2 regions of the Alcaligenes sp. WGS1538 genome follow, and region 1 is predicted to be linked to the other one. Evidence: predicted binding sites of a transcription regulator. Region 1 holds the regulator's gene; the other holds the start of a gene.

Region 1 (8,890 bases):
CTTTGCCGCCGCACTGGGTGGCGTCCACCGGCTCATCCACGGCGAACACGATGTCCGCCACGGTGATGTGCCGCGCCAGGCGGGCCAGCGTATACCCGCCGCCCGGCCCGCGCACGCTGTCCACCAGTTCGTGGCGGCGCAGCTTGCCAAACAGTTGTTCCAGGTAGGACAGCGAAATACCCTGCCGCTGGCTGATTCCAGCGAGCGTCACGGGTCCACTTTGCTGGCGCAGCGCAAGATCGATCATCGCGGTCACGGCGAAACGCCCTTTTGTCGTCAAACGCATGATAGTTTCCTTGCCAAAGGCTAAAGCGGCCGGATGCGCAAGCGCAAATCCGACCAATTTGGTCCAGTATAGCAAATACAAGGGAAACTACCGTGCCTTGCCTGTCTATTTTTACACTTATACTGAGGGGTTCAGCCAGGTGTCAGGCAGCCTGGCAACTAGGGATGCGCTTGCGCACCTGCTCGAACACGCCCTGGCAGGCGTCCTCCAGATAGTCCAGGACCTTGTTGAAGCCTTCCTGCCCGCCGTAATAGGGATCGGGCACCGTGGCGGCTTCGTGATCGGTGGCAAAGCGCATCAGCAGCATCAGCTTGTGGCGATAGATCTTGGGACACATCTGCTGCAAGGCGGCGTGATTTTCCCAATCCATGCTGAGAATAAGGTCGAAGTCGCGGAAGTCTTCGCGGCGCACCTGGCGGGCCTGGTAGGCGGAGATGTCGTAGCCGCGCTTTCGGGCCGCCAGCTGGGCCCGTGTGTCGGGATGCTCGCCCACGTGAAAGCCATGCGTGGCGGCCGAATCCACCTGGATGAGCTCGGAAAGACTGGCCTCGTTCACCAGGCGGCGCAAGACGCCTTCAGCGCTGGGAGAGCGACAGATATTTCCCGTACAGACGAAAAGAACCTTACTCATAATTCTTAAAAGTCTGAGGGAAAACCCCAAATAAGGCAAGCCGCAAAAAGCCCCCAGCCCGCAGCCCCGTTGGCCTGCGACGCTTCCCGGGAGACTCGCCGCGCACGTTCAGGGCCGTGGTTGAAGCGCTGATTTTTTTCGCACCAGGACAAATATGCCCGGTAGCAGCCGCCTGCCGGACGAGCCTCGTTCCAGAGGGCGGCGCGCCGGATCGGCTCACAGCCATCGTCGCCCAGGCCTCCTCATCCCGAGGCCGGACGAACAAAGCGGCCGGATAGTTGCACATACACAACAAAAAACGGAGCCGCGCCAAGGCCAGCTCCGCTTTTAATCTTGCTGCAACAAGGTTCATCCCAACAGCAGTTTGTCCTTCAGGCGCTGCAGCTTGTCGCGCGCCGCCGCCGCCTGTTCGAACTCCAGGTTGCGGGCGTGGTCCATCATCGCTTTTTCCAGGCGCTTGATTTCGCGGGCCGCCGCCTTCTCGTCCCGGAGCAGGATCTCGGGCACGTCCTCCTGCAGCATGGCGGCCGCATCCGGCGCCACGACGCCGTCGATCAGTTCGCGCACCGCCTTGTTCACGCCCCGCGGAGTAATGCCGTGCTCCAGGTTGAAGGCGATCTGCTTGGCCCGGCGGCGCTCGGTTTCATCGATGGCCCGGCGCATGGAATCCGTGACCTGGTCCGCATACAGGATGGCCTTGCCGTGCAGGTTGCGCGCCGCCCGGCCTATGGTCTGGATCAGGCTGCGCTCTGAACGCAGGAAGCCTTCCTTGTCAGCGTCCAGAATGGCTACCAGCGACACCTCCGGTATGTCCAGGCCTTCGCGCAGCAGGTTGATGCCCACCAGCACGTCGAATGCGCCCAATCGCAGGTCGCGGATGATCTCGGCGCGCTCCACGGTATCGATGTCCGAATGCAGGTAGCGCACGCGTATGCCGTTTTCCGAGAGGTAGTCGGTCAGGTCCTCGGACATGCGCTTGGTCAGGGTGGTGACCAGCACACGGTCCTGACGCGCCGTGCGCAACTTGATCTCGCCCAGCAGATCGTCCACCTGGGTGGTGGCCGGGCGCACTTCGATCTCCGGGTCCACCAGGCCGGTGGGCCGCACCACTTGTTCCACCACATTGTCCGCATGCTCCTGCTCGTAGGCGGCCGGCGTGGCCGACACAAACACGGTCTGCGGCATGCGGGCCTCGAACTCCTCCAGCTTGAGCGGCCGGTTGTCCGTGGCCGAAGGCAGGCGGAAACCGAACTGCACCAGCGTTTCCTTGCGCGAGCGGTCGCCCCGGTACATGGCGCCCAGCTGGCCTATGGTGACGTGGCTTTCATCGATGAACATCAGCGCATTGCGCGGCAGGTAGTCGATGAGGGTCGGCGGCGGATCGCCGGGCGCTGCGCCCGACAGATGCCGGGAATAGTTCTCGATGCCCTTGCAAAAGCCCAGTTCCTGCAGCATTTCAAGGTCGAAGCGGGTGCGCTGCTCCAGCCGCTGGGCCTCGACCAGGTGCCCTTTCTTGACCAGGAAGTCCACCCGCTCGCGCAATTCCTGCTTGATGCTTTCGATGGCGCGCAGGACGGTGTCGCGCGGCGTCACGTAGTGGGAGCTGGGAAACACCGTGAAACGGTTCAGCTTCTGCACCACCTTGCCGGTCAAGGGGTCGAACAGCTCCAGGGTTTCGAGTTCGTCGTCGAACAAGGTGACCCGCAAGGCGTGCTCGGCGTTTTCCGCCGGAAAGATGTCCACGACCTCGCCGCGCGCCCGGAACACGCCGCGCTGGAAATCCAGATCATTGCGCTCGTACTGCATGGCCACCAGGCGGGCCAGCAGTTCCTGGCGGGCGATGCGGTCGCCCACGCGCAGCGTCAGCACCATGGCATGGTAATCACCCGGATTGCCGATGCCGTAGATGCACGAGACCGTGCCCACGATGACGGTGTCGGCCCGCTCCAGCAGGCTCTTGGTGGCCGACAGGCGCATCTGCTCGATGTGCTCGTTGATGGACGAGTCCTTTTCGATGAACAGGTCGCGCGAAGGCACGTAGGCCTCGGGCTGGTAGTAATCGTAATAGGAGACGAAATACTCCACCGCATTGCGCGGGAAGAACTCGCGCATCTCCGCGTAGAGCTGGGCCGCCAGGGTCTTGTTGGGCGCCAGCACGATGGCCGGGCGCCCCGTGCGGGCGATGATGTTGGCCATGGTGTAGGTCTTGCCCGACCCGGTCACCCCCAGCAGGGTCTGGTACATCAATCCGTCATCGATGCCTTCGACGAGCTGATCGATCGCGCTCGGCTGATCGCCAGCCGGCGGATAGGGCTGGAAGAGCTTGAAGGGACTACCCGGAAATTCGACGAACGCAGGCTCAAAATTCATGCTAGACACGCTTTAGGGTAACCCCTTATTATCACATTAATGCTCCACTTTTCCACACTCTCAGGCAACGTCCCCAAATTATCATGACAACGCTTTTCGAAACCGTCGAACTGGCTCCCCGCGACCCTATTCTGGGTTTGAACGAACAATACAATGCCGACGAACGCGCCGGCAAAGTCAATCTGGGCGTTGGCGTGTACTACGACGATCAGGGACGCATCCCCCTGCTGCAGGCGGTCAAGAAAGCGGAAGACGCCCTGGCGGCCAACGCCGCGGCCCGCAGCTACCTGCCCATCGAAGGCATCGCCGCCTACAACAAGGGCGCGCAGACCCTGCTGCTGGGCGCGGACTCCCCCGTCATCGCCGAGGGTCGCGCCCTGACGGTGCAATCCCTGGGCGGCACCGGCGCCCTGAAGATCGGCGCCGATTTCCTGAAGCAGCTCCTGCCTGATTCCCAGGTGTTCATCAGCGATCCCAGCTGGGAAAACCACCGCGCCCTGTTCGAGCGCGCCGGCTTCAAGGTGGGCACCTACGCCTACTACGACGCGGCCACCCACGGCCTGAACTTCGAAGGCATGCTGGCCGCCCTGCGCGCCATGCCCGCCCAATCCATCGTGGTGCTGCACGCCTGCTGCCACAACCCCACCGGCGTGGATCCCAGCGCCGAACAGTGGGCCCAGGTGGCTAAGGTCATCCAGGAGCAGAAGCTTGTCCCCTTCCTGGACATCGCCTACCAGGGCTTCGGCGACGGCCTGGAGCAGGACGCCAGCGTCGTGCGCCAGTTCGCCGCCCTGGGCCTGTCCATGCTGGTCAGCTCCTCCTTCTCCAAGTCGTTCTCGCTCTACGGCGAGCGCGTGGGCGCCCTGACACTGATCACCTCCAGCAAGGACGAAACCTCCCGCGTGCTCAGCCAGGTCAAGCGCGTCATCCGCACCAACTACTCCAACCCGCCCACGCACGGCGGCAAGGTGGTGGCCACCGTGCTGAACTCGCCTGAACTGTTCCAGGTCTGGGCCGACGAACTGGCCGGCATGCGCGACCGCATCCGCGCCATGCGCAGCCAGCTGGTGGAAAAGCTCAAGGCCCACGGCGTGGCCCAGAACTTCGATTTCGTGCTGCAGCAGCGCGGCATGTTCTCCTACTCCGGCCTGACCGCCGAACAAGTGGAGCGCCTGCGCACCGAACACGGCGTCTACGCCGTCAGCAGCGGCCGCATCTGCGTGGCCGCCCTGAACAGCCAGAACATCGACTACGTGGTCCAGGCCATCGCCAAAGTCCTGAAGTAATCCCTTCCGGCCCCTGCAACGCCCTTCCCCGGAAGGGCGTTTTTCATTGCCGCAATGGCGACACGAACATGACCCAAGCCCTTACCCTGACCACCGCTCGCCTGCTGCTGCGCCCCTGGCAGGAGTCCGATCTGGAACCCTTCGCGCGACTCAATGCGGATCCGCAGGCATTGCGTCATTATCCGTCCACCCTGGACCGGGCCCAGAGCGATGCCATCGCCCGCCGCAGCCAGGCCTTGATCGAGCGGCAGGGCTGGGGCCAATGGGCCGTGGAAGTGCGCGCCACCGGTCAATTCGCCGGCATGGTGGGCCTGAACGTGCCGCTGGCCGAACTGCCTTTCCAGCCCTGCGTGGAAGCGGTCTGGCGCCTGCTGCCCGAACTCTGGGGCAAGGGCTACGCCAGCGAGGCCGCGCGCGCCAGCCTGGACTTCGGCTTCGACGTGCTGGGCCTGGAGGAGATCGTGGCCTATACCGCGCTGCCCAACCTGCCTTCCCAGGCCGTGATGGAACGCCTGGGCATGCGGCGCCAGCCCGGCACTTTCGATCACCCCGCCTTGCCCGCGGGCCATCCGCTGGCGCCGCACGTGCTGTACACCCAAGGCCGCGCCGACTGGCTGCAGCGCCGCCCCTGACGGCTCAAGGCAGAAAACACCTCGGCAGGCAAGCTGCGCCTTGCAAAAAAGCGACAAGTAACGCACAATCATCACTGTATATATATTCAGCAGCCAATACTCATGACCGTCAAGCTCACCGCGCGCCAGCAGCAAGTGCTGGACATCATCCGCTCCGAAATCGAGCGCACCGGTTTCCCCCCCACCCGGGCCGAGATCGCCCAGGTGCTGGGCTTCAAATCGGCCAACGCCGCTGAAGACCACCTCAAGGCGCTGGCGCGCAAGGGCGCCATCGAACTGACGGCGGGCGCCTCGCGCGGCATCCGCCTGCTGGGCGCAGACCAGCGCGACGCCCCCGAACCCGGCCTGCTGGCCAGTCTGTCGGACGCACTGCTGCTGCCCATCATCGGGCGCGTGGCCGCCGGCAGCCCCATCCTGGCCACCGAACACATCGAACGCGAGATCGGCGTGGCCAACACCCTGTTCTCGCAGGCGCCGGACTACCTGCTGCGCGTGCGCGGCCTGAGCATGCGGGACGCCGGCATCCTGGACGGGGACCTCCTGGCCGTCAAGAAGACCTCGGAAGCCCGCAACGGCCAGATCGTGGTGGCCCGCATCGGCGACGAAGTAACCGTCAAGCGCCTGTCGCGCTCGAACAATCAGGTGCTGCTGCTGCCGGAAAACCCTGATTTCGAACCCATCGTGGTTACCGACCCCGACTCGCTCGCCCTGGAAGGCGTGGCCGTGGGCCTCATCCGCGCCACGCCATTGCACTGATCCCGCACGTTCACCCATGAAAAAACCCGAAGCTCGCACTTCGGGTTTTTTATTGCCGGGCCGCCCTAAAAAAGCATTGCCTTGAAGGCGCGGCAGGCAGCGCAGCGTGGGGCACTTCCTGCGGCTACGGACCTGACAGGCCCAGGCCGCGCCCGCTTCTCTTGAAGCAGGCGCGCCATGGACATCCATCAGTGCTTGAAGGACTCCGAAGCCGCGCCTGGACCACGGCTGGCAGCCAGGGCCTCGGCCGCCAGACGAGCGACTTCCTCGTCGCTGAGCGGCTTGACCGCGTCCTGCAGGGCCACTTCCAGAACCCGGTCGATCCAGCGCACGGGAATGATCTCCAGGTGGTTTTTCACGTTGTCCGGGATCTCGGCCAGGTCCTTGACGTTTTCTTCGGGAATCAGCACCGTCTTGGTGCCGCCCCGATGCGCCGCCAGCAGCTTTTCCTTCAGGCCGCCAATGGCCAGGACCTCGCCGCGCAGGGTAATCTCGCCCGTCATGGCGACGTCGGCGCGCACCGGAATGCCGGTCAGGCTGGAGACGATGGCCGTGGTGATGGCGATACCAGCCGATGGACCATCCTTGGGCGTGGCGCCTTCAGGAAAGTGCACGTGCAGGTCGCGCTTCTCGAACACGGTATCGGCAATGCCCCACTTCTGGGCGCGCGAGCGCACCACGGTGCGGGCCGCTTCCACCGACTCCTTCATGACGTCGCCGATGGAGCCGGTGCGCAGCACATTGCCCTTGCCGGGCATGTCCGCCACCTCGATGGTCAGCAGATCGCCGCCCACTTCGGTCCACGCCAGGCCTGTGACCTGCCCCACCTTGTTCTCTTTCTCGGCCAGGCCGAACGAGAAACGGCGCACGCCCAGGTAATCGTTCAGGTTGGACGAATCGACCACGATGGCCTCGGTCGCCAGCGCCTTGCCGCGCGCGGCACGATTGTCGGCCTGCGGATTGGCGGCCAGCAGCTTGCGCACCACCTTGCGGCAGATCTTGCTGATCTCGCGCTCCAGCGAACGCACGCCGGCTTCGCGGGTGTAGTAGCGGACGATGTCGCGCACCGCTTCTTCCTTGACCACCAGTTCGCCGTCGCGCACGCCGTTGTTCTTCATGAGCTTGGGCAGCAGGTGATCGAAGGCGATGTGCACCTTCTCGTCTTCCGTATAGCCGGACAGGCGGATCACTTCCATGCGGTCCAGCAGGGCCGGCGGAATGTTCAGCGTATTGCTGGTGGCCACGAACATGACGTCGGACAGGTCGTAGTCCACTTCCAGGTAGTGATCCTGGAAGGTGTGGTTCTGTTCGGGGTCCAGCACCTCCAGCAATGCCGAGGATGGATCGCCGCGAAAGTCCGCGCCCATCTTGTCGATCTCGTCGAGCAGGAACAGCGGATTGCGCACGCCCACCTTGCTCATGTTCTGCACGACCTTGCCGGGCATGGAGCCGATATAGGTGCGGCGGTGCCCGCGGATCTCGGCCTCGTCGCGCACGCCGCCCAGGGCCATGCGCACGAACTTGCGGTTCGTGGCCTTGGCGATGGACTGGCCCAGCGAGGTCTTGCCCACGCCCGGAGGGCCCACCAGGCACAGGATCGGCGCCTTGAGCTTGTCCACGCGCTGCTGCACGGCCAGGTATTCGACGATGCGCTCCTTGACCTTCTCCAGGCCGAAATGGTCCGCATTCAGCACGTTCTCGGCATTGGCCAGCGAATTATTGATGCGGCTCTTCTTGCGCCAGGGCAGGCCCACCAGCGTTTCGATGTAGTTGCGCACGACCGTGGCTTCGGCTGACATCGGCGACATCAGCTTGAGCTTCTTCATCTCGGCCTCGGCCTTCTTCAGCGCTTCCTTGCTGAGCTGGGCCTCTTCGATGCGCTTCTCCAGCTCTTCGATGTCCGCCCCGTCCTCGCCTTCGCCCAGTTCCTTCTGGATGGCCTTGACCTGCTCGTTCAGGTAGTAGTCGCGCTGGCTCTTTTCCATCTGCTTCTTGACGCGGCCGCGGATGCGCTTTTCAACCTGCAGGATGTCGATTTCGCCTTCCAGCTGCGAGAGCAGACCCTCCAGGCGCTCGGGCGCGTTGGCGGTCTCCAGCATGGCCTGCTTCTGCTCCAGCTTCAGGGGCAGGTGCGCGGCAATGGTGTCGGCCAGCCGGCCGGCCTCGTCGATGCCGGTGAGCGAAGTCAGGATTTCCTGAGGAATTTTCTTGTTCAGCTTGACGTACTGCTCGAACTGGGCCAGCACGGCGCGCCGCAAGGCTTCCGTCTCGGCGGCGTTGCCGGCGTCGCCTGGCACTTCCACCACGGAAGCGACGAAGTGGGTCTGCGCGTCCTCGACCTTGCGCACGCGCGCGCGCTGCAGGCCTTCGACCAGCACCTTGACGGTGCCGTCGGGCAGCTTGAGCATCTGCAGGATGCTGGCCGCGCAACCGATGTCATAGAGATCTTCCGGCGTAGGATCATCCTTGCCGGCGGACTTCTGCGCCACCAGCATGATGTTGTTGCCGGACTCCATGGCCAGCTCCAGCGCCTTGATAGAGCGAGGCCGACCGACAAAAAGCGGAATCACCATGTGAGGGAACACCACCACATCGCGAAGAGGCAGCAGCGGCAGCTCAATGGGTTCCGTAGAGAGAATCTGGCTCGCAGACATAGTAATTTCCTATAAATGTCCTTAGACGCGAAAGGGAAGCCTGGGCTTCCCTTTCACGGTTCAACCTGTTGTAGGTCAGATTGTGGCGAACTTCGATATTTCAAGTAGGCCGGATCAACAACAGGAAAGGGCCTTGCCCGTCGCTAGGCGGCGGCGTCTTTCAAGGTCTGAGAGACTTCGTCAGAATTACTATCGGTCAAAGGACGGCCCAGGATCAATTCGGGTTTACTCTTTCCAAGAATCACATCCTCGGTCAGGACCACCTTGCTCACGTC
Region 2 (8,890 bases), 1.5 Mb from region 1:
CACCAATGGCGCCTGGTCTTCAAAGAAGCCCACGCCACGGTCTGAGCCCGGCTGCGCCGCCCCGCCCCACGCGGGGCAGGCCCATCCCCAGGAATCCCCGCCTCGCCAGCGGGGATTTTTTTTGCCGCCGGGCCGTCGGAATGCCGCTTCACCCAAGGCAAAAGCGCCCCCTTGGGGGGCAGCGTGGGGGCATTCTTTTACCGCCGGGAAAAATCGGGCCGCCGTGACGGCGATGCCTTTGAAGAACCCCCCTTTCCTGCCGACGCGCTGCGGGCGATTCCTGTTCGTCCATTCTCGTTATAAACTTTCATATATAGCGTAAACCGCCGACAGGAAATCCCATGAGATCTTTGCTGTTTTCCGCCGTCCGCCATGAGCCCATCGACCTGAACCTGGCCGTGCTGAAGGGACGCCTCGACACGCCCGCCCTGGCTTGCTGGACGCGGTTCCTGGGCTGCTTTCTGGCGCTGCGGCGCTACGGAAATCACACATGAACGTATTTTTCGAACAAAGCCAGATCGACCAGTGGATCAGCGAAGATGCTTCCTGCCTGGACCTGACCAGCCACATGCTGGGCCTGACCGAACAGCCGGCCATGCTGCGCTTCGTGGTCAGAAACGAGGCCACCGTGGCCGGCACCGAGGAAGTCATGCGTCTGGTGCAGGCCTGCGGCGGCCAGACCCGGCTGCACCTGCGCAGCGGCGCGCGCGCCGCGCCCGGCCAGGCCTTGCTGCTGGCCCAAGGGCCGGCGCAGGCGCTGCTGCGCGCCTGGAAGGTGGGACAGAATCTGCTGGAATTCGCCTGCGGCGTAGCCAGCCTGACGCACGAAGTCGTGCGGGCCGTGCAGGCCGCGGACCCCGCCGTGGCCGTGCTGACCACCCGCAAGCATGCGCCGGGGCTGCGCAAGCTAGCGCTCAAGGCCACCCTGGCCGGCGGCGCCATGCCCCACCGCCTGGGCCTGGGTGAAACCATCCTGGTCTTTCCCCAGCATCGCGCCCTGCTGGGCGGCTGGGACGAGGTCGGGCAGGCTGTCGCCCGCCACAAGCACGCCATGTGCGAAAAGAAGATCGTGATCGAAGCCGACGGCCTGGACGAGGCCCGCCGCGCGATCGAAGCCGGCGCCGACGTGGTGCAGTTCGACAAGGTGCCGCCCGAGACACTGGCGCGCATCGTGCCCGAGCTGCGCGCCGCCCATCCCGGCGTCCCCCTGCTGGCGGCCGGCGGCATCCACGCGGGCAACGCCGCCGCCTATGCGGCCACGGGCGTGAATGCGCTGGTGACCAGCAACCTGCACTACGCCAAACCGGCCGATATCGGCGTGAAGATCGAACTGGCGGACGGCCGCGGCGAACAGACGCTGCCGGCCATCGGAGTGCCGGCCACCGGGATGCCGGCCACCGGAACCAACGGGTTTCGCTGAGCCGCGAGCCGGATGAAGCGCTCAGGGATACCCCCCATGCAGGCGCCGGCCGGGCGGGCCTACACTAGGCCCTTGCCACATTTCCACTCATGCTCGGGAACGGAGGGTTCCACATGGCGGCGGCAGCAGGGCTGGACCTGTCGGGACTGTACCGCAGCCCGGTCTTTCATTCACAGGCGGCGGACCCGTCGCACCAGGAACTGAGCAAAGTCATCTCCAAGCACGGCCTGACGTGGGGCCGGGGCCGCGTCAACACGACGCTGTTTCGCCGCGACATCAGCCGCATCAGCGTCATGATCCTGGGCTATGGGGCCGAAGTGGAGATCCAGGCCGACGGCTTCCAGGACTTCAGCCTGGTGCAGATGCCCTTGCGCGGCGTCGCCGAATTCATCAGCGACGGCTGCACGCTGACCGCCTGTCCGGGCGAGGTCGCCATCCTGTCGCCGCGCCAGCAGGTGCGCACGCTCTGGCAGGGCGGTTGCGAACAGCTCATTCTCAAGGTCCCCCATGCCCTTTTCGACGGGGCCTCTGCGCAGGACGCGCCGACAGGCGTACGCCCCGCTCCCGCAGGCAAGATCGACGACCGCCACGCGCCGCAGTGGGCGGCCCTGATCCGGCAATTGTTGTCCTTGTCCGGCTCCGACCATCCCGCCTGGCTGCGCCATGTCGAGACCGGACTCGCCCTGTTCCTGCTGTGCCACGGCGCCGCCGAGGAGCCAGCGGCCCGCGAACAGGTTCTGCTCGGATCACAGGACCGGGCCGGGCTGGCGCGCCTGCGGCAGGCGCAGGCCTACGTGCTGGGTCACCTGCACGCTCCCATTTCCCTGGCCGACCTGGCCGGAGCGGCCGGGCTCAGCCCGCGGGCGCTGCACATACTGTGCCGCCGCCACCATGGGGAATCGCCCATGAACTGGGCGCGCAACCTGCGCCTGGAGGCCGCGCGCCGATGCCTGCTGGCCGACCCTCGCGTCGGCGTCACCGAGGTGGCGCTGGCACACGGCTTCGGGCACCTGGGCCGTTTCTCCGCCTACTACCAGGCGCGCTTCGGCGAATTGCCGAGCGCCACGGGGCAGCGCGCGCCGCCCGGTCCGGCCTAGATGAACATGGCCTTGTTGATCGGCAGATCGTGCTGCTTACAGTAGCTCAGGTAGTGGTCCATCATCCAGAACACATCCACGATCTCGATGATGCGATCCTGCTCGTCCAGGAACTCGATGGGCGTGCCCAGGTGGAACAAGGTCTCCATGCCCTCGTCGGAGACCAGGGTGTGCGTGCGGCCGGGACTTTCATGGATGTAGTCGCCCGCCCTGGCCACCCAGTCATATTCTTCGTAGCGCAGGCTGCCCTTCAGCACGTAGCCGGTCACCTTGGCACGGTGCCGATGCCGGCCCAGCGAACCGCCCTTGTCCGCGCGCATGATGTGCACGGATACGTTGTTGCGCACGTCAAAGCTCAAGTGGCGCAGCCAGATGTTGGGGATGAAGGGAATCCACGGCGAGGTCTCTTCCGACGTGTCGAAATGGCCCTCCACCAGCGCAAACTGGTCCCGCACCTGATCCAAACGCCGTTCCACCTCGATGTACTTGTCGACGGTCTGTTCCATGTGTTTGTCTCCTGTTGAAATGATGGCGTGATGCCGGACTTCATTCTAGGAATCGATACGCCGCCAAACTATCCAGAAACCGCATGATGTGGGGCGGCGTCTGTCCGCTTCCGGCACGGACCGCCCGCGCCCATGCCGGGCGCGCAAGAAAAAACCCGCCGAGGAGGCGGGTTTTTCCGGGAAGGCAGCGGGGACTTAGCCGCGCACCTGCACCAGCAGTTCGTCCAGCCAGGCCAGCATCAGGTCGATTTCCTGGGACGTGATGTTCAGGGCGGGCATGAAGCGCAGCAGATTGGGGCGGGGCGAATTGAGCAGCATGCCTTCGGGCGCGCGCTCGCGGGCGGCGTTGACGATGGCCGGACCGTCATCCTGGTCCAGGATCAGGGCGCGCAGCAGGCCGGAGCCGCGCTCGCCCTGCATGCCCCACTTAGCGCTGATGGCCAGCAGGCCCTCGGACAGTTGCCGGGCGCGGGCGTTGACCGCGTCCAGGAAGCCGGGCGAGGTCAGTTCGTCGAACACGGCCACGCCGGCGGCGGTCATGAGAGGGTTGCCGTTGTAGGTGCCGCCCTGGTCGCCGGGCTGGAAGCAGGCCACTTCCTCGCGGGCGCACAGCGCCGACAGCGGCACGCCGCCGCCGATGCCCTTGCCCAGGGTCATGATGTCGGGACGGATGCCGGCCTGTTCGTAGGCGAACAGCGTGCCGGTGCGGCCCATGCCGGTCTGCACCTCGTCCACGATCAGCAGCACTTTATGTTCGTCGGCCAGGGTGCGCAGGCCCTGCAGGAACTCCGCCGTGGCGGGAATGACGCCGGCCTCGCCCTGTACGGGCTCCAGCATGATGCCCACGGTCTTGTCGTCGATCAGGGCGCGGACCGATTCCAGGTTGTTCAGTTCGGCCTTGGGGAAGCCCTCCACCTGGGGCGCGAACAGGCGATCCCAGCCGGGCTTGCCGGAGGCGGACATGGTGGCCAGGGTGCGGCCATGGAAGGAATGGTCGAAGGTGATGATCTTGTAGGCGCCGTCCTTGTTCAGCTGGCCCCACTTGCGGGCCAGCTTGATCGCGCCTTCGTTGGCCTCGGCGCCGCTGTTGGCGAAGAACACGCGGTCAAAGCAGGAGTGCGTGACGATGCGCTTGGCCAGCTCGATGGAGGGCTCGTTGTAGAAGGCGGGCGAGGGATTGATCAGCTTGGCGGCCTGCTCGTTGATCGCCTTGATGACGCCGGCGGGGCTGTGGCCCAGCGCGTTCACCGCCCAGCCCTGGACCGTGTCCAGGTATCGCTTGCCGTTGTGGTCTTCCAGCCAGGAACCTTCTCCTCGCACGAAAACCAACTCCGGACGCTGGGTAATTTCCATTAATGCACGTACACCGGCCCGATCGAATTCCATAACGGCAAACCTTGATCAAAGAAGAAAAAATAAACCAGCCCGGCGGCTGGACAAGCCAATTCTAACGCAGCCTGCCCCGACCGGAACGCTTGAGCCTGGGACAATTGCCTTCCGGCCGCCGATTGTCCCTTTTCCGGCACAAACGGAGCGCCCGGGCCGGCCGCAAGCCGCGCGCCGACGGGCCTGGCAGCTAGAACAGGCCGTCCAGGTTCAGTTGGCGGGGCTGCTCCGGGGGCAGCTCGCTGATGGGCAGCAGGGCGCTGGCCTTGACGCCCAGCAGGCGCAGGCGCCGGTCCAGCACGGCGCGCTTCAGGTTCTGGCGCGCGGCAGCCAGGATGGCCTCGGACGCCAGCACCGGCACGGGCAGGGACAGGTCGCGGGTGACGATCTTGAAGTCCTCGAACTTGAGTTTGACGCCTATGGTCTGGGCGCACATGCCGGACTTGCGCAGGTCCTGCTCCAGCTGCTCGCACAAGGCCTGCAGCACGGCCGACAGGCGGGCGCGGTCCTGGCGCACGTGCAGGTCGCGCTCGAAGGTGGTTTCGCGACTGGTGGACTTCGGAGTGCGTTCGGTGGACAGGGGCCGCTCGTCCTGGCCCCGGGAGACAGCCATCAGCCACCGGGCGTAGCGCAGGCCGAAATGCTCCTGCAGCAGCTCGGCCGGGGCGGCGGCCAGTTCGCCGATCTGGTGTATGCCCAGCCCCGCCAGCTTCTGGAAGGACTTGGGGCCAATGCCGTTGATCTTGCCCACCGACATGGGCCAGATGCGCGTGGGCACGTCCTCCATGGTCAGCACGCAGGCACCGTTGGGCTTGTTCAGCTCGGAGGCGATCTTGGACAGCAGCTTGTTGGGCGTGACGCCCACCGAACAGGTCAGGCCCGTGGCCTGGTTGACGGCGTGACGGATCTGCTCGGCCAGGACCAGGCTGTCTTCGGTCCTGTGGCTGAGGTCCACGTAGATCTCGTCGATGCCGCGGTCCTCGATGCGATCGGACACTGTGGCCACGGCCTGCTTGAACAGGCGCGAGAAATGGCGATAGGCGTGGAAGTCGGCCGGCAGCAGGATGGCCTGGGGCGCCAGCTGGGCCGCCTTCATCAGGCCCATGGCGGAGAACACGCCCAACTGGCGCGCTTCGTAGGTGGAGGTGGTGACCACCCCGCGCCCGACATAATCCCCCAGGCGTGCCAGATGCCAGCTGCCGTCGGGCAACTGGCGCGGCGCCTGCGTGCTGCGCCCGCCGATGACCACGGGCAGGCCGCGCAGATGCGGGTAGCGCAAAAGCTCCACGGAGGCGTAGAACGCATCCATGTCCACGTGCGCGATGCGTCGGTCAAGCGATTCCATCCCCTGCGCCTGGGCCTTGGCCAGCCTCCATACTGTATATATAGACACCATTGTAGCGCCAAGACCGGGCGCCCGGCTGAATGAACCGATGGTTGACCCAGGTCACTAAATTACATAAAACGAGCTTTTCACTGAAATCATGTAATGAGCTTATCTGACTTATAGCTGAAATTACGTATTGAGTCGGCTTGTGTGGCTCATATACTATGCAGCCACTCGTCAGCGAACCACACACCCCACAAGGAGGTTTTCATGAAAAAAACACTATTGGCCGCCGCACTGGCGGCCCTGGTCGCCGTACCCCTGGCCGGCCATGCCAAAACGCTGAGATGGTCCAGCCAGGGCGACTTCATGACCCTGGACCCGCACGCCCAGAATGAAAACCTCATCATCACCGGCAGTTCCTATGTGTACGAGCCGCTGGTGGATTACGACAAGGACTTCAAGATCGTGCCTTCGCTGGCCACGTCCTGGGAGCAGCGCGAACCCACCGTCTGGCGCTTCAAGCTGCGCGAAGGCGTGAAATTCCACAACGGCGAACCCTTCTCGGCCGACGACGTGGTGTTCTCCATCCATCGCGCCCTGGCGCCCACCTCCAACTTCAAGGCCTACGTGAACGGCATCGACAAGGCCGTGAAGGTGGACGAGCACACGGTGGACATCATCACCACCGCCCCCAACCCCGTGCTGCTGCGCCAATTGACCAACGTGTTCATCATGAACAAGGACTGGTCGGAAAAGAACAACGCCGCCCAGCCGCAGGACTTCAACAAGAACGAGGAAACCTATTCCGCGCGCAACACCAACGGAACCGGCCCCTACAAGCTGAAGTCGCGTGAAGTGGACGTGCGCACCGTCTTCGTGGAAAACGAGCAATGGTGGAACAAGGACAAGAAGATCGGCAATGTCACCGAAGTGATCTACACCCCGATCAAGCAGAACGCCACCCGCACGGCGGCCCTGCTCTCGGGCGAAGTGGACCTGGTGCTGGACCCGCCCGCCCAGGACCTGCAGCGCCTGCGCCAGCAGGCCAAGATCGTGGAAGGCAACGAATACCGCACCATCTTCCTGGGCCTGGACCAGAAGAGTCCCGAACTGAAGTACAGCACCATCAAGGGCAAGAACCCCTTTGCCGACCAGCGCGTGCGCGAGGCCCTGTACCTGGCCATCGATACCGAGGCCATCAAGAAGGCCGTGATGCGCGGCTCCTCCGCCCCCACCGGCACCATGATCGCGCCCCAGGTCCATGGCTGGACCAAGGAGCTGGCCCAGCGCGTGCCCTACGACCTGGACAAGGCCAAGCAACTGCTCAAGGACGCCGGCTACGAGAACTCCCTGTCCTTCACGCTGGACTGCCCGAACAACCGCTACATCAACGATGAGGCCATCTGCCAGGCCGTGGTGGGCATGTGGGCCAAGGCCGGCGTCAAGGCCAGCCTGAACGCCATGCCGCGCGCCACCTACTTCCCCAAGGTGCAGAACTACGACACCAGCGCCTACCTGTTCGGCTGGGGCGTGCCCACCTTCGACGCCCTGTACACCCTGCAAAGCCTGATGCACAGCAAGGGCGAAGGCGCCGACGGCTCCTTCAACTTCGGCAACTACGAGAACGCCGAGGTGGACAAGCTGATCGACCAGATCAAGACCGAGACCGACACCGCCAAGCGCGACGCGGCCATCCACAAGGTCCTGGAGATCCACGCCAAGGAATTCGGCCACATTCCCCTGCACGACCAGATCATTCCCTGGGCCATGGCCAAGAACGTGGACGTGATCCACCGCGCCGACAACCGCCTGTCCGCCCAGTGGGTGACCATCAAGTAAACCCGTCCCGCGCCCGCCCCGCATCCGGGGCGGCGCACCTGTCCTGCCGCCGCAGGGAGCCATGCCCCCCATTGCGCAATCCATGGACGAATTCAAACTATAAAGACAACACTGGGGTCGCGAGTGATCCTCGCATTCCACCAGGAGCAGCCTATGCTGGTATTCATCATCCGCCGCCTGATCCAGGCGGTCCTCGTCATGCTGACGGTCAGCCTGCTGGCCTTCGTGCTTTTCCGCTACATCGGCGATCCGGTCACCATCATGCTGGGCCAGGACGCCACTGAACAGGATCGCATCCAGTTGCGCGCCAGCCTCGGGCTGGACCAGCCCGCGCCCGTGCAGTTCACCCGCTTCGTGAGCCAGGCGGTGCAGGGCGAGTTCGGCCTGTCGCTGCGCCAGGCCCAGCCGGTCTCCACACTGCTCAAGGAACGCCTGCCCGCCACCGTGGAGCTGTCCGTGGTGGCCGCCTTCCTGGCCCTGCTCATAGGCCTGCCGCTGGGGGTATACACCGCCCTGAAACGCAACGGCTTCCTCGCCCAGAGCGTGCTGGCCTTCTCCCTGCTGGGCATCTCGCTGCCCACCTTCCTGATCGGCATATTGCTGATCCTGGTCTTTTCCGTGCTGCTGGGCTGGCTGCCCAGCTACGGCCGAGGCGAGGTGGTGCGCCTGGGCTGGTGGAGCACGGGCCTGCTGACCTGGGACGGCATCAAGCACCTCATCCTGCCGGCCATCACCCTGTGCCTGTTCCAGCTCACGCTCATCCTGCGCCTGGTACGCTCGGAGATGCTGGAAGTGCTGCGCGCCGACTACATCAAGTTCGCCCGCGCCCGCGGCCTTTCGCGGCGCGCCATCCACTTCGGACACGCCCTGAAGAACACCATGGTGCCGGTCATCACCATCACCGGACTGCAGCTGGGCGGCATCATCGCCTTCGCCATCGTGACCGAAACCGTCTTCCAGTGGCCGGGCATGGGCCTGCTCTTCATCCAGGCCGTGCAGTTCGCCGACATCCCTGTCATGGCGGCCTACCTGTGCCTGATCGCCCTGGTCTTCGTCATCATCAACCTGCTGGTCGACCTGCTGTACTTCCTGGTCGATCCGCGTCTGCGCTCCCAGTTGTCGGGCGCCAAGGGGCATTGACATGAGCGCCAGCCTGAAACGCGCCTGGAACAGCGACCTGGTCTGGTCGTGGCGCCATTCCCCCATGGCCGTCGCGGCCACCATCCTTACGCTGCTGCTGTTCATCGGCGCCCTGGGCGCCCGCTGGATAGCGCCCTTCGACCCCTTCGACCTGGCCTCCATCAACCTGATC

Evidence for each region. Region 1 encodes LexA, which represses DNA repair genes until DNA is damaged. Its sites were predicted from a motif close to ACTGTATNNNNATACAGT; they were not measured.
Region 2: dinB (DNA polymerase IV) is a predicted target of LexA. The motif match lies at 5,786-5,803, and genes of this name have one in related genera.

The regions. Positions count from the first base shown of each region.
Region 1 covers NZ_CP171109.1:1,584,595-1,593,484, reverse strand. The annotation lists gene iscR (Fe-S cluster assembly transcriptional regulator IscR) at 1-286, opposite strand, end outside; gene ACF3ND_RS07490 (low molecular weight protein-tyrosine-phosphatase) at 429-920, opposite strand; gene uvrB (excinuclease ABC subunit UvrB) at 1,266-3,287, opposite strand; gene ACF3ND_RS07480 (aromatic amino acid transaminase) at 3,371-4,573, shown strand; gene ACF3ND_RS07475 (GNAT family N-acetyltransferase) at 4,642-5,205, shown strand; gene lexA (transcriptional repressor LexA) at 5,308-5,961, shown strand; gene lon (endopeptidase La) at 6,150-8,615, opposite strand; gene clpX (ATP-dependent Clp protease ATP-binding subunit ClpX) at 8,759-8,890, opposite strand, start outside.
Region 2 covers NZ_CP171109.1:70,021-78,910, reverse strand. The annotation lists gene ACF3ND_RS00375 (malate synthase G) at 1-45, shown strand, start outside; gene ACF3ND_RS00370 (hypothetical protein) at 342-494, shown strand; gene modD (ModD protein) at 491-1,420, shown strand; gene ACF3ND_RS00360 (AraC family transcriptional regulator) at 1,534-2,517, shown strand; gene ACF3ND_RS00355 (2,4'-dihydroxyacetophenone dioxygenase family protein) at 2,514-3,023, opposite strand; gene ACF3ND_RS00350 (acetylornithine transaminase) at 3,219-4,409, opposite strand; gene dinB (DNA polymerase IV) at 4,600-5,754, opposite strand; gene ACF3ND_RS00340 (ABC transporter substrate-binding protein) at 6,007-7,578, shown strand; gene ACF3ND_RS00335 (ABC transporter permease) at 7,732-8,718, shown strand; gene ACF3ND_RS00330 (ABC transporter permease) at 8,720-8,890, shown strand, end outside.